DNA from 2 places in the Rhizobium gallicum bv. gallicum R602sp genome. Region 2 is predicted to be linked to the other one. Evidence: riboswitches for the same ligand, from Rfam matches in the RefSeq annotation. Region 2 holds a riboswitch; the other holds the start of a gene.
What was found. Region 2 has a riboswitch for glycine ahead of gcvT (glycine cleavage system aminomethyltransferase GcvT). Riboswitches for the same ligand answer to the same signal wherever they lie in the genome.

Region 1: it holds a riboswitch for glycine, as region 2 does, so the genes downstream of both, RGR602_RS22590 (D-amino acid dehydrogenase) here and gcvT (glycine cleavage system aminomethyltransferase GcvT) in region 2, are expected to answer to the same signal.

Annotation. Positions count from the first base shown of each region.
Region 1 is NZ_CP006879.1:337,880-343,863, forward strand. It holds gene RGR602_RS22575 (glycine C-acetyltransferase) at 1-631, shown strand, start outside; partial or broken gene RGR602_RS22580 (GlcG/HbpS family heme-binding protein) at 769-1,198, opposite strand; partial or broken gene RGR602_RS22585 (malate synthase G) at 1,211-2,326, opposite strand; partial or broken gene RGR602_RS39470 (hypothetical protein) at 2,531-2,755, opposite strand; gene RGR602_RS22590 (D-amino acid dehydrogenase) at 2,769-4,022, opposite strand; glycine riboswitch at 4,167-4,256, opposite strand; gene RGR602_RS22595 (CoA transferase subunit A) at 4,793-5,491, shown strand; gene RGR602_RS22600 (3-oxoacid CoA-transferase subunit B) at 5,509-5,984, shown strand, end outside.
Region 2 is NZ_CP006877.1:2,009,941-2,015,924, reverse strand. It holds gene gcvP (aminomethyl-transferring glycine dehydrogenase) at 1-2,813, opposite strand, end outside; gene gcvH (glycine cleavage system protein GcvH) at 2,813-3,175, opposite strand; gene gcvT (glycine cleavage system aminomethyltransferase GcvT) at 3,201-4,337, opposite strand; glycine riboswitch at 4,489-4,581, opposite strand; gene RGR602_RS10075 (hypothetical protein) at 4,742-5,125, shown strand; gene RGR602_RS10070 (copper chaperone PCu(A)C) at 5,205-5,984, shown strand, end outside.

The DNA.
Region 1 (5,984 bases), on a different replicon from region 2:
TATCGCCAATCTCGGCGGCGTGTGCGATATCGCGGACAAATATGGTGCCATGGTCATGGTGGACGACAGCCACGCGGTGGGGTTCGTAGGCAAACACGGGCGCGGCTCGGCGGAACACTGCGGTGTCGAGGGGAGGGTGGACATCATCACCGGCACACTCGGCAAGGCATTGGGGGGAGCTTCTGGCGGCTATACGTCAGGTAAGTGCGAGCTCGTCGAGTGGCTGCGCCAACGCTCACGGCCATACCTGTTCTCGAACACCCTGATGCCGGCGATAGCAGGGGCTTCGCTTAAGGCTTTCGACATTATCGAAGGCGGCAATACCTTGCGCGAAAAGCTCTACGCCAATGCTGAGCGCTTCCGTTCAAAGATGACAAAGGCCGGTTTCACTCTCGCTGGCGCCGACCATCCCATCATCCCCGTGATGCTCGGCGACGCTTCCATCGCGCAGCAAATGGCGTCGAGGATGCTGACGCGCGGCATCTACGTTATAGGTTTCTCCTTCCCAGTCGTACCCAAGGGCCAGGCGCGCATCCGCACGCAAATGTCTGCAGGGCATTCAAGCGAAGATATCGACAGGGCGGTAGAGGCGTTCACCGAAGTTGGTAAGGAACTTGGAGTCATTCGGTAATCCGCCGAAGAGAAACAACCTGCGCGATGGTTTCCCGCCCTTTCTTGCAGATATTGGATTCGGGAGAGCTGCTTCGGCGCACGCGAGGTATGATTTGCGCACAGTGCCCAGTTGTGAACCGTTCTCAAGCGTACCCCTCAGCTTGGCTGGACCACCAAGCCGACTGCCTCGACGGCCGCGATGGCCACTGCCTCGTCGTTGTCAGAAGTGTCTCCAGTAATGCCTACCGCGCCCAGCAACGCTCCATTTGCATCACGCACGAGTACGCCGCCTGGCACAGGCACTATTCTGCCGCCAGACACGGCGTTGAGGCCAGCAACAAAATGAGGGCGCTCGGCTGACGCCTTGTCAAGCCAGCGGGAACCGAATCCGACGGCGAGCGCGCCGTAGGCCTTTCCAAAGGCGATGTCGAATCGGAGCATCGAAGCGCCATCCTGCTTCTGAAAAGCTATGAGATGACCGTCCGCATCAAGAACCGCGACGCTCAAAGGTTTTAGCTCTTTCGCGCCAGCCCTGGAGAAGGTCTCTAATGATCTCGGCCGCGCGTTCCAGGTTCAATGTTGTCATTTCTGCATTTCCTTAAGAGTTGGTGTTCCGACGTGCCTTAAGCTCCAGCCTGCGTGCATGCAGCACTGGTTCTGTATAACCGCTAGGCTGATTCCGGCCATTGAAGATCAGGTCCCGTGCGGCCTTGAAGGCGCTGGAGTTTTCAACGTCAGGCGTCATGGACATGTACAGCGGATCTCCAGCATTCTGACGGTCCACGACGGTCGCCATCCGTTTCAAAGTCTCCAATACCTGCTCGTGCGTGCAGACGTGGTGATGGATCCAGTTAGCGATATGTTGCGAGGAAATGCGGCAGGTCGCACGGTCCTCGATCAATCCAACATTGTTGATGTCGGGGATCTTGGAGCCGCCGATACCCTGGTCGATCCAGCGCACCACGTAACCGAGGATGGACTGACAGTTGTTGTCGAGCTCCTTCTGACGGCCTTCAGTGTGCAATCCAGCTTGGCAGCGATCGGCACGGTAAGGATGTCGTCAAGCCCCGCACGCTCACGCTTCTTCAGCGTGCGCCGGACAGTGCGGACGTCGACCTTGTGGTAATGCGTGGCGTGCAGTGTCGCGGCAATCGGTGAGGGCACCCACGCGGTGTTCGCTCCGGCCATCGGATGAGCGATCTTCTGCTCGAGCATGGCGGCCATTAGGTCCGGCATGGGCCACATGCCCTTCCCGATCTGCGCTCGGCCGTCAAGCCCGCAGGCGAACCCGATGTCGACGTTCCAATTTTCGTAGGCGCAGATCCACGGCGAGTCTTTCATGTCCGCTTTTCGGATCATCGGGCCGGCTTCCATCGAGGTGTGAATCTCGTCGCCGGTCCGGTCGAGGAAACCCGTGTTAATGAAGACGATGCGCTTCCTCGCCGCGCGGATGCATTCCTTGAGGTTCACCGTTGTGCGACGCTTCGTCCATGAGGCCCATCTTGATGGTATCGGGCGCCATGCCCAGTGCCTGCTCGACCCGGCTGAAAAGCTCCACCGCGAAGGCGACTTCCTCTGGCCCGTGCATCTTCGGCTTTACCGCATACATGGATCCGGCGGGCGAGTTGGCGTGGCACCCGCCCCTCCCGCCGATGTCGTGCCGCGCAATCGCTGCCGTCACCATCGCGTCCATAATACCTTCCGGTATTTCGTCTATAAGCGCAAGCTCGCAACTGATGTCGAATACACCAGCGCGGACGGCAATCGGTTCATGCTGTGTGCCCGCTCTCTGCTCCTGGTGCGCAACGTCGGCCACCTGATGACCAATCCTGCGGTGCTCGACCGGGATGGAAGCGATATCGCCGATCTCAGTGAGAAAAGCCTTGTACTTGGCAAGGTCTTTCGGCGCGCCATTGCGGCGGTACCAATGGTCGATCTTCTCTTGAATATCTTCACGGACCCTCAGGAGTTCGCGGTTGCGGGGGCTGAGAGCGTGCACGATCGACGAAAACGACGTCCAGAAGGCGGAGTTGCCAATCCCCGTGCCGGGCAACGCCTCGTCCCGCATGAAGTCGTGGAGCTCCCGAACGACCTGCAATCCCGCGATCTCGATACGCTCCGCCGAGTGAACAGAGATTTCCATAGTTCCTCCTGCACTATGCGGTCAGCCGCATGTCGACGGGAAATTCTTTGGTTACAGCCTCAGCGATCATGGCAGCTGTCGCCGCCGACAGCGTCCATCCGAGATGTCCGTGGCCGGTGTTGTAGAACACCCCATTCAGCCGTCCTTTTCCGACCCGGGGCATCATATTGGGCGTCATGGGCCGGAGGCCTGCCCAAGGCACGACCTTGTTTGTTGTAATTCCCGGAAAGAGCGTGCGCGTCCAGTCAACGAGCGGCCGGACGCGGTCTTCCCTGATGTCGCGGTTGAGCCCGTTGAACTCGGCGGTTCCCGCCACACGAAACCGTGACATTCCTAGCCTACTGGTGACGATCTTGGCGCGGTCATCGAGAATACTCACCCACGGCGCAGAGTTCTGCGACAGCTCGTCCTCCAGATGAGCGGTTATCGAGTATCCCTTGACGGGATAGATGTTAAGCCGATCTCCAAGCATCGAGGCAAAATTCCGGCTGCTCGTGCCCGCGCAAACGACAATGCCGTCCGCCTCGATGATCTCCGAAGGAGCGCTCCCTGAAGCCATCCCTGCGGCGTAAGCAACGTGGAACCGATCACGCCTTTCCACCCGGGTTACGCTCGCATCGTACAGGAAAGTCGCCCCTTTTCGCTCACAGATCCGGGCCAGCCCTGTCGTGTACTTGTGGATGTCCCCGGTAGAATCGGACGGGGTGTAGAAGCCCCCATAAAAGGCGCCGGTGAGGGCAGGTTCAATCGACTGGATTTCCTCCGTGGTCACTGGCCTTCTGTCCAGACCGCCCTCTACCAACATCTCGTTGACCTTGGCGGCATGATCATAGCCTGACTTGTCGTAATATACATGAAGGATCCCGCGACGTACGTGATCGAAATCTATTCCCTCGCGCTCTGCGATCTCGAACATGTGCTTCCGCGCGGCGATGGCAAGCCGCGTTGTGGAAACGGTGTTTTCGCGATAACGCGAGATGTTCGAAACGAATTCCGCCAGCCAGCTGTACTTGTGCCATGTCGGGGTAGGATTCATTAGGAGGGGAGCGTCGCGATGTGTCATCCACTTGATGCCCTTGAATATGGTCGACCAGTGGTTCCAGACTTCCGCGTTGCTCGCAGAGAGTTGTCCACCGTTCGCAAAAGACGTCTCCATTGCGGCATATCGCTGCTTCTCCACGACAGTAACGTCGTGGCCCGCTTGAAGAAGGGCGTAGGCTGTCGATACGCCGGTGATGCCGGCGCCAATCACAATAATCTTGGGCATTTTCAGGCCTCCAAAAGACAAAGGGTGCAGGGAGTAAAGCCTGCGGCTGATCCCCAAATCTGTCAGTTTACCTGAGAGCTTGGCCGACGTCGCAAGGTCGGCGTTCCCCTTCGGTGGATGCTCTGGGCATCTCTCTCCAGATCGTTCGACAGGACGGTCTTCTTTGCCTGAGAGTTTCCTTGGGGGGTTGCTCCGTCGGCGTCGGCTGGCGCCGATCTCTCCCGTCTAGTCTTTTGAACATCCCATTTTTACTAGAGAGTTTTGCATCGTCACCGACAATCTCTTTTCGGAATTGAAACGTGGGGATCAAAACCACGTGCTTTTGAAATACCGTCCATTTGGACAGATAATTCGGATCCACCGATCGAGATAGACGTGCCTACTCTATGCAGCACGGCGAAACGACCTTTGATGGTGGCCTCGTTCGCTGAGAGACGGATCCGCTTGAATTTAAATGGATGCACGCCGGCATTGGGGGCGAGCTCTGGTATTTAAACGAGCACTACCCCTGCGGATGCTCCAAGATCTGTCGCGCCGCTTGCTGTGACTGCTTAAACAATGTCCTTGGTCGTCGCCCAATGGTTGAGCATGCAAGGACCCCTTTCTTTTAGTGTTTGTCTCATTAAGCTTTAACGTCGAATAGTCGCTCATTCGGGCACGACGAATGAGAACAAACGCATCAAAAGATTTTTTTTAAAACAGTTGTTGCACATCGGTCTGAAACCTGCAAAATAAATCGTAAGCCGCAAAAGGGAACCCATGGGGAGCTTATGAACATAATCTTTGACAACCCGCATTCAGCACTTGAAGGGCTTCTATTCGACGGGATGTTTATCGCGGCAGGTGGTTTTGGCCTTTGCGGCATTCCGGAGCTGTTGATCGACGCGATCCGTGAGGCTGGCACCAAGGACTTGACGATCGCCTCGAACAATTGCGGTGTCGACGACTTCGGTCTCGGCGTGCTGCTGAAGACCAAGCAGATCAGGAAGATGATCTCGTCTTATGTCGGCGAGAACGCCGAGTTCATGCGGCAGTACCTGAGCGGCGAACTGGAACTGGAGTTCAACCCGCAGGGGACGCTGGCCGAGCGTATGCGTGCCGGCGGCGCCGGCATTGCCGGGTTCTATACGAAGACAGGCGTCGGCACTGTGGTTGCCGAGGGCAAGGAACAGAAGACCTTCAACGGCGAGACCTATGTTCTCGAGACCGGGATTGTCGCGGACCTGTCGATCGTCAAGGCCTGGAAGGCGGATACATCCGGCAACCTCGTCTTCCGCAAGACGGCCCGCAACTTCAATCCGCCGGCCGCCACCTGCGGCAGGATTTGCGTCGCCGAAGTCGAGGAAATCGTGCCAGTCGGCAGCCTCGATCCCGACCATATCCACGTGCCGGGGATCTATGTGCATCGCCTGCTCCAGGGCCAGCACGAGAAACGCATCGAACAGCGCACCACGCGCGCGGCGGCTTGAAGGAAGGGGAGAGAGACATGGCCTGGGACAGGAACCAGATGGCGGCGCGGGCTGCCCGTGAACTCGAAGACGGCACTTACGTCAATCTCGGCATCGGCATTCCGACGCTGGTCGCCAATTATATTCCCGAAGGCGTCCATGTGACGCTGCAGTCGGAGAACGGCCTGCTCGGCATCGGTCCCTTTCCGACGGACGACCAGATCGATGCCGACCTGATCAATGCCGGCAAGCAGACGGTGACGGCGCTGGCGCATTCGGCCTTCTTCGACTCGGCGCAGAGCTTTGCAATGATCCGCGGCGGCAAGATCGCCATGGCAATCCTTGGCGCCATGGAAGTGTCCGAGAACGGCGACCTCGCCAACTGGATGATCCCCGGCAAACTCGTCAAGGGCATGGGCGGCGCCATGGATCTCGTTGCCGGCGTCAAGCGGGTGGTCGTCGTCATGGACCACACCAACAAGGCCGGCGAATCCAAGGTGCTGAAGGCATGCAC
Region 2 (5,984 bases):
TTCCTGTCCCCGTACACATTGTCGACGCGGTTGACCGGGGACCAGTATTTGTCGACACGGAAGGCCCCGGGCGGGAAGCAGGCTTGTTCGCGGCTGTAGGGGCGGTCCCATTCGCCGACGAGGTCTTCCACCGTGTGCGGGGCGTTCTTCAGCGGGTTGTTGACCTTGTCCATGCGGCCTTCCTCGATGGCGCGGGCTTCCTCGCGGATCGCCAGCATTGCCTCGCAGAACCGGTCGAGCTCGGCCTTGGTTTCGGACTCGGTCGGCTCGATCATCAGTGTTCCGGCGACCGGCCAGCTCATGGTCGGGGCATGGAAGCCGCAGTCGATCAGACGCTTGGCGATGTCGTCGACCGTAACGCCTGCGCTGTCGGCCAGCGGACGCGTGTCGATGATGCATTCATGCGCGACGCGGCCGCTCTCGGACTTGTAGAGCACCCCGTAGGCGCCCTTCAGGCGGGCGGCGATGTAGTTGGCGTTGAGGATCGCAACCTTGGTTGCCTGCGTCAGGCCCTCGCCACCCATCATCAGCACATAGCTCCAGGAGATCGGCAAGATCGAGGCCGAGCCGAAGGCCGCTGCCGAGACGGCGCCTGAGCGTCCATCCGTTTCCGGGTGCCCGGGCAGATGAGGCGTCAGATGGGCTTTGACGCCGATCGGGCCCATGCCGGGACCGCCGCCGCCATGCGGGATGCAGAAGGTCTTGTGCAGGTTGAGATGGCTTACGTCGGAACCAATGTCACCGGGACGCGACAAGCCGACCATGGCGTTCATGTTGGCGCCGTCGAGATAGACCTGGCCGCCGTGCTTGTGCACGAGATCGCAGATCTCCTTCACCGTTTCCTCGAACACGCCATGTGTCGAAGGATAGGTTATCATGCAGCAGGAGAGATTTTCCGCATGCTCCTCCGCCTTGGCGCGGAAGTCGTCCATGTCGATGTCGCCGTTTTCGCGAACCTTGACGACGACGACCCTCATGCCGGCCATCTGCGCGGAGGCGGGGTTGGTGCCGTGCGCCGAGGTCGGGATCAGGCAGACGTCGCGATGGCCGTTGCCGTTGGCGATATGGTAGTTGCGGATCGTGAGCAGGCCGGCATATTCGCCCTGCGCGCCGGAATTTGGCTGCATGGAGAAGGCGTCATAGCCGGTCACGGCGCAGAGTTTTTCCGTCAGATCGTCGATCATGTCGCGGTAGCCGAGCGCCTGATCGGCCGGAGCATAAGGATGGATATCCGAAAACTCCGGCCAGGTGATAGGCAGCATTTCCGCCGTGGCGTTCAGCTTCATGGTGCAGGAGCCGAGCGGGATCATCGCGCGGTCGAGCGCGAGGTCGCGGTCGGAGAGCCGGCGGATGTAGCGGGTCATTTCGCTCTCGGCGCGATTCATGTGGAAGATCGGATGCGTCAGATATTCGCTGGTGCGCAGCAGATCCGTCGGCAGGCGGTAGCCCGGCTCGAAATCGGCGACGGCGAAATTGCCGCCGAAGGCGCGCCAGGCGGCTTCGAGCGTCGCGGGGCGCGTGCGCTCATCGAGGCTCATGCCGATCTTGGTCGTGCCAACTTTGCGCAGGTTGATACCTTCGCCGACGGCCGCGCGCAGGATGAGGCCCTGCATGTGGCCGACATCGACAGTGAGCGTGTCGAAGAAGGTTTCGGGCTCTATCCTGTAGCCTAGCTTTTCTAGGCCCTTAGCCATCAGCACGGCCTTCTGGTGGACCTGCTGGGCGATCGCCTTGATGCCCTTGGGACCGTGGAAAACCGCATACATCGAGGCCATGACGGCGAGCAGCACCTGCGCGGTGCAGATGTTCGACGTTGCCTTTTCGCGGCGGATATGCTGTTCGCGGGTCTGCAGCGACAGCCGGTAGGCGCGATTGCCGCGGGCGTCGACCGAGACGCCGACGAGACGGCCGGGCATGGAGCGCTTGTGCGCATCCTTGACCGACATATAGGCGGCATGCGGTCCGCCGTAGCCGACCGGAACGCCGAAGCGCTGCGACGAGCCGATCGCAATATCGGCGCCCATTTCGCCCGGCGACTTCAGAAGCGTCAGTGCGAGGATATCGGCCGCGACAATGGCGATCGCGCCCGTCTGGTGCAGGCGAGAGACCAGGGCGGTGAAATCGTGCACGTGGCCGTGCGTGCCCGGATACTGGAAGATGGCGCCAAAGACGTCCACCGGATCGAGATCCTTGAAGGGGTCACCGACGATGACGGTCCAGCCGAGCGGTTCGGCGCGAGTCTGGATGAGCGCGATCGTCTGCGGATGGCAGGCGGCATCGACGAAGAATGCCTTGGCCTTAGACTTCGCGACCCGCTCGGCAATCGCCATGCCTTCGGCAGCAGCGGTCGCTTCGTCGAGAAGCGAAGCGTTGGCGACGTCGAGACCAGTCAGGTCGCAGATCATCGTCTGGTAGTTCAAGAGCGCTTCCAGACGGCCCTGACTGATCTCCGGCTGGTAAGGCGTGTAGGCCGTGTACCAGGCCGGGTTTTCGAGGATGGTGCGCTGAATGACCGGCGGCGTGATGGTGCCGTAATAGCCTTGGCCGATCAGCGAAACGAGGACCTTGTTCTTGTTGGCGGTCTCGCGCAGCTTGTCGAGCGCCTCGCGCTCCGTCATCGCCGCGCCCCAGGCAAGCGCCGCCCTCTGGCGGATCGCAGACGGCACGGTCGCGTCGATGAGGCTGTCGAGGCTGTTGTAGCCGACGACGTTCAGCATGTCGCTCATTTCGGCCGGCGACGGGCCAATATGACGGCGGTTGGCGAAGTCGTAGGGCTGGTAGTCGGTAAACTGGAATTCTGTCGGCGTCGTCATTACGCGGTGAACTCCTTATAGGCCGCTTCGTCAAGCAGGCCATCGGCATCGGCCGGATTCTTGAGCTTCAGCTTGAAGAACCAGCCGGCGCCCTGCGGGTCGGAATTGACCAGCGACGGATCGGCAGTGATCGCTTCGTTGACTTCGGTGATCTCGCCATCGAGCGGACAATAGACTTCCGAGGCAGCCTTCACGGATTCGACGGTGGCCGCATCGTCATTCTTGGAAAAGGTCGCGCCCACTTCCGGCAATTCGACGAAAACGAGGTCGCCGAGCTGTTCGACTGCATAATTCGTAATGCCGACCGTCGCCACGCCGTCTTCGAGCTTCAGCCATTCATGTTCTTCGGTAAATTTCAGCATGGTTTTGTTCCTCTCTGGAAATATCTTAGCGTTTGTAGGTCGGCGTGATGAAGGGCAGGGCGGCGACCGTAGCGGGGAGATACTTGCCGCGTACCTCAGCGTAAATTTGGGTGCCAACGGCGGCATGCGAAACCGGCACATAGCCCATGGCAACCGGGCCTTCGACACTCGGGCCGAAGCCGCCCGAAGTGACCTCGCCGATCTCGGTCTTGCCTTCGGCATCCGCATAGAGCTTGGAATGCCCGCGCACCGGCGCCTTGCCTTCCGGCTTCAGGCCGACGCGGCGGCGTGTGGCACCATTATCGAGTTCGCCGAGAATGCGTGCTGCACCCGGAAAGTCCCCAGCGCGCGCTCCGCCCGTCCTGCGGGCCTTCTGCATGGCCCATTCGAGCGCCGCCTCGACCGGCGTTGTGGTGGTGTCGATGTCGTTGCCGTAGAGGCAGAGTCCGGCCTCCAGACGCAGCGAATCGCGGGCGCCGAGCCCGATCGGCTGCGCATCGGGATGTTCGAGCAACCGCCTGGCGACATCCTCCGCCTTGTTAGTGGGTACGGAGATCTCGAAGCCGTCCTCGCCGCTGTAGCCGGAGCGGGAGACGAGACAGGATACGTCGTGCAAGCGGCAGTGGCGCACGTCCATGAACTTCATCGCGGCGACATCCGCCCAGAGTTCGGCCAGCACGTCGACGGCGCGCGGACCTTGCAGCGCGACTAACGCGCGGTCGAGAAGGCTTATGTCGCAGCGGTCGCCGATGTGCTTTTGCATGTGCGCGACATCGGCCTCCTTGCAGGCGGCGTTGACGACGACGAAGAGATGGTCATCGAGATGGGTGATCATCAAGTCGTCGAGGATGCCGCCGTTTTCGTCGGTGAAGAAGCCGTAGCGCTGGCGGCCTTCGGCGAGGCCGAGAATGTCGACCGGTACGAGGCTTTCGAGTGCGAGGGCGGCATCTTCGTATCTGCCGGACTTCGCCCTCACGACGACCTGACCCATGTGGGAGACGTCGAAGAGGCCGGCGCCGGCGCGCGTCTGCAGGTGTTCCTTCAGCACGCCGGCCGAATACTGAACGGGCATCTCATAGCCTGCGAAAGGCACCATGCGGGCACCGAGCGAAAGATGCAGCGCGTGTAGCGGAGTTTTCTTGAGGGCAGCAGTATCGTCCAACGACGCCTCCGGGGTTTGCGCGTGGAATTCCATGCGCGGGCTCAATCAGAAGGCGCGGCTACGCCTTGCTTTCGAGCCCCCTCTGTCCCTGTGCCTGAGATTGTTATCCCTTCGGCGAGCGTTTCGAGAACGCTTCTCTCCAGAGTTCCGTCTGCCCTTGCTGGTCCTTTGGCCTGAGAGTTTCCGGGGCGGTTGCTCCTTCGGCACCGGCCGTCTGTAGACCGGATTCTCCCAACAGGGTTGCGGCAATTATCCGGCGGAGCAGGCTCTTGGCAAGGGGGAATGTCGCCGCCGAACAAATTTTTGTCGCGCCGTCTTTCGACAAAGTGTTGAACTGCGTCAAATGGACTTTTGCTTTTTTCGGATAAAGTGCTTAATCGCGAAATCCGCTAATGAGGATCCAGATGATGAAAACGGGCCGAAACGCTGGCATGCTGACGCGCATTCTCTGTGCGCTGAGCTTGCTTATGCTTGGCCTTGCGCATCAGGCGCCGCAGGCGGCTGCGGCGGATGCGGACTATAATAGCGCCGCATACGTCCTGCCGGACGGCACCCAGGCCTCGCTTTGCGTGACCGCGACGGACAGCGGCGGCAAGAGGGCCCCTCTGAAGCCGAATTGCGAAGTCTGCCGGCTTACGGCTTTCGTCATCCTGCCGGTGCCGGATAACGGCTCCTGGCTGCATCTCGAGTTCGCGACGCTGCATAACCCCCCGGTTGTTGCGGACACCCCCATCGGGGTGCACGCCGTCGAACGGCCGAAGTCCAGGGCACCGCCGGTTCTGGCCTGATCTCCAGCCACCACCGAAATGACACGACAATGCCGATGCGCCAGCCATTTGCGAGCTGCAGCCGGCGAGGAGATACCCGATGGAGACAATCAAGACACTCAGCGCTGCCGCTCTGGTTTTCGCAGCCGCATTCACGGCAGCGCAGGCGCATGTCACCTTTCTTGATCCGGAAGCCCCACAGGAAAAGACGTTCCTGGCAACGCTGCAGGTACCGCATGGCTGTGACGGCAAGCCCACCAACGAAGTGCAGGTGAAACTGCCGGAAGGCTTTGTATTTGCCAAGCCGCAGCCGAAGGCCGGCTGGGAACTTGAAGTGATCAAGGGCGACTATCAGAAGACCTACGACAATCACGGCACCAAGGTGAAATCCGGCGCAGTCGAAATACGCTGGAAGGGCGGCAACCTCTCGGACGATTTTTACGATACCTTCGTGATCCAAGGCAAGGTTTCGGGCGTGGATGCCGGAACATCGCTCGCCTTTCCGGTGAAGCAGCTTTGCGGCGATGCGGCCGAGGCATGGGACCAGCTCGCAACCGATGGCGGCGATCCCCATAGGCTTAAGAGCCCTGCGCCGTTGCTGAAGGTCATTGCCGGTGACGACAATGGCCATGATCACGGCGACATGGCCGGGATGGACATGAATGCTGCAGCAGGCGGCACTATAACACTCGGCGACCTCGAAATCTCCGGCGCATTTTCGAAGGCAATGCTGCCCGGCCAGCCAGTCGGCGGTGGCTTCCTTACTGTCAAGAATAACGGCAAGACCGACGACAAGCTCGTCGTCGTTTCCTCGCCTTCCGCGGGCGAAGTTCAGATGCACGAAATGGCCATGCAGAACAATGTCATGAAGATGCGTGAA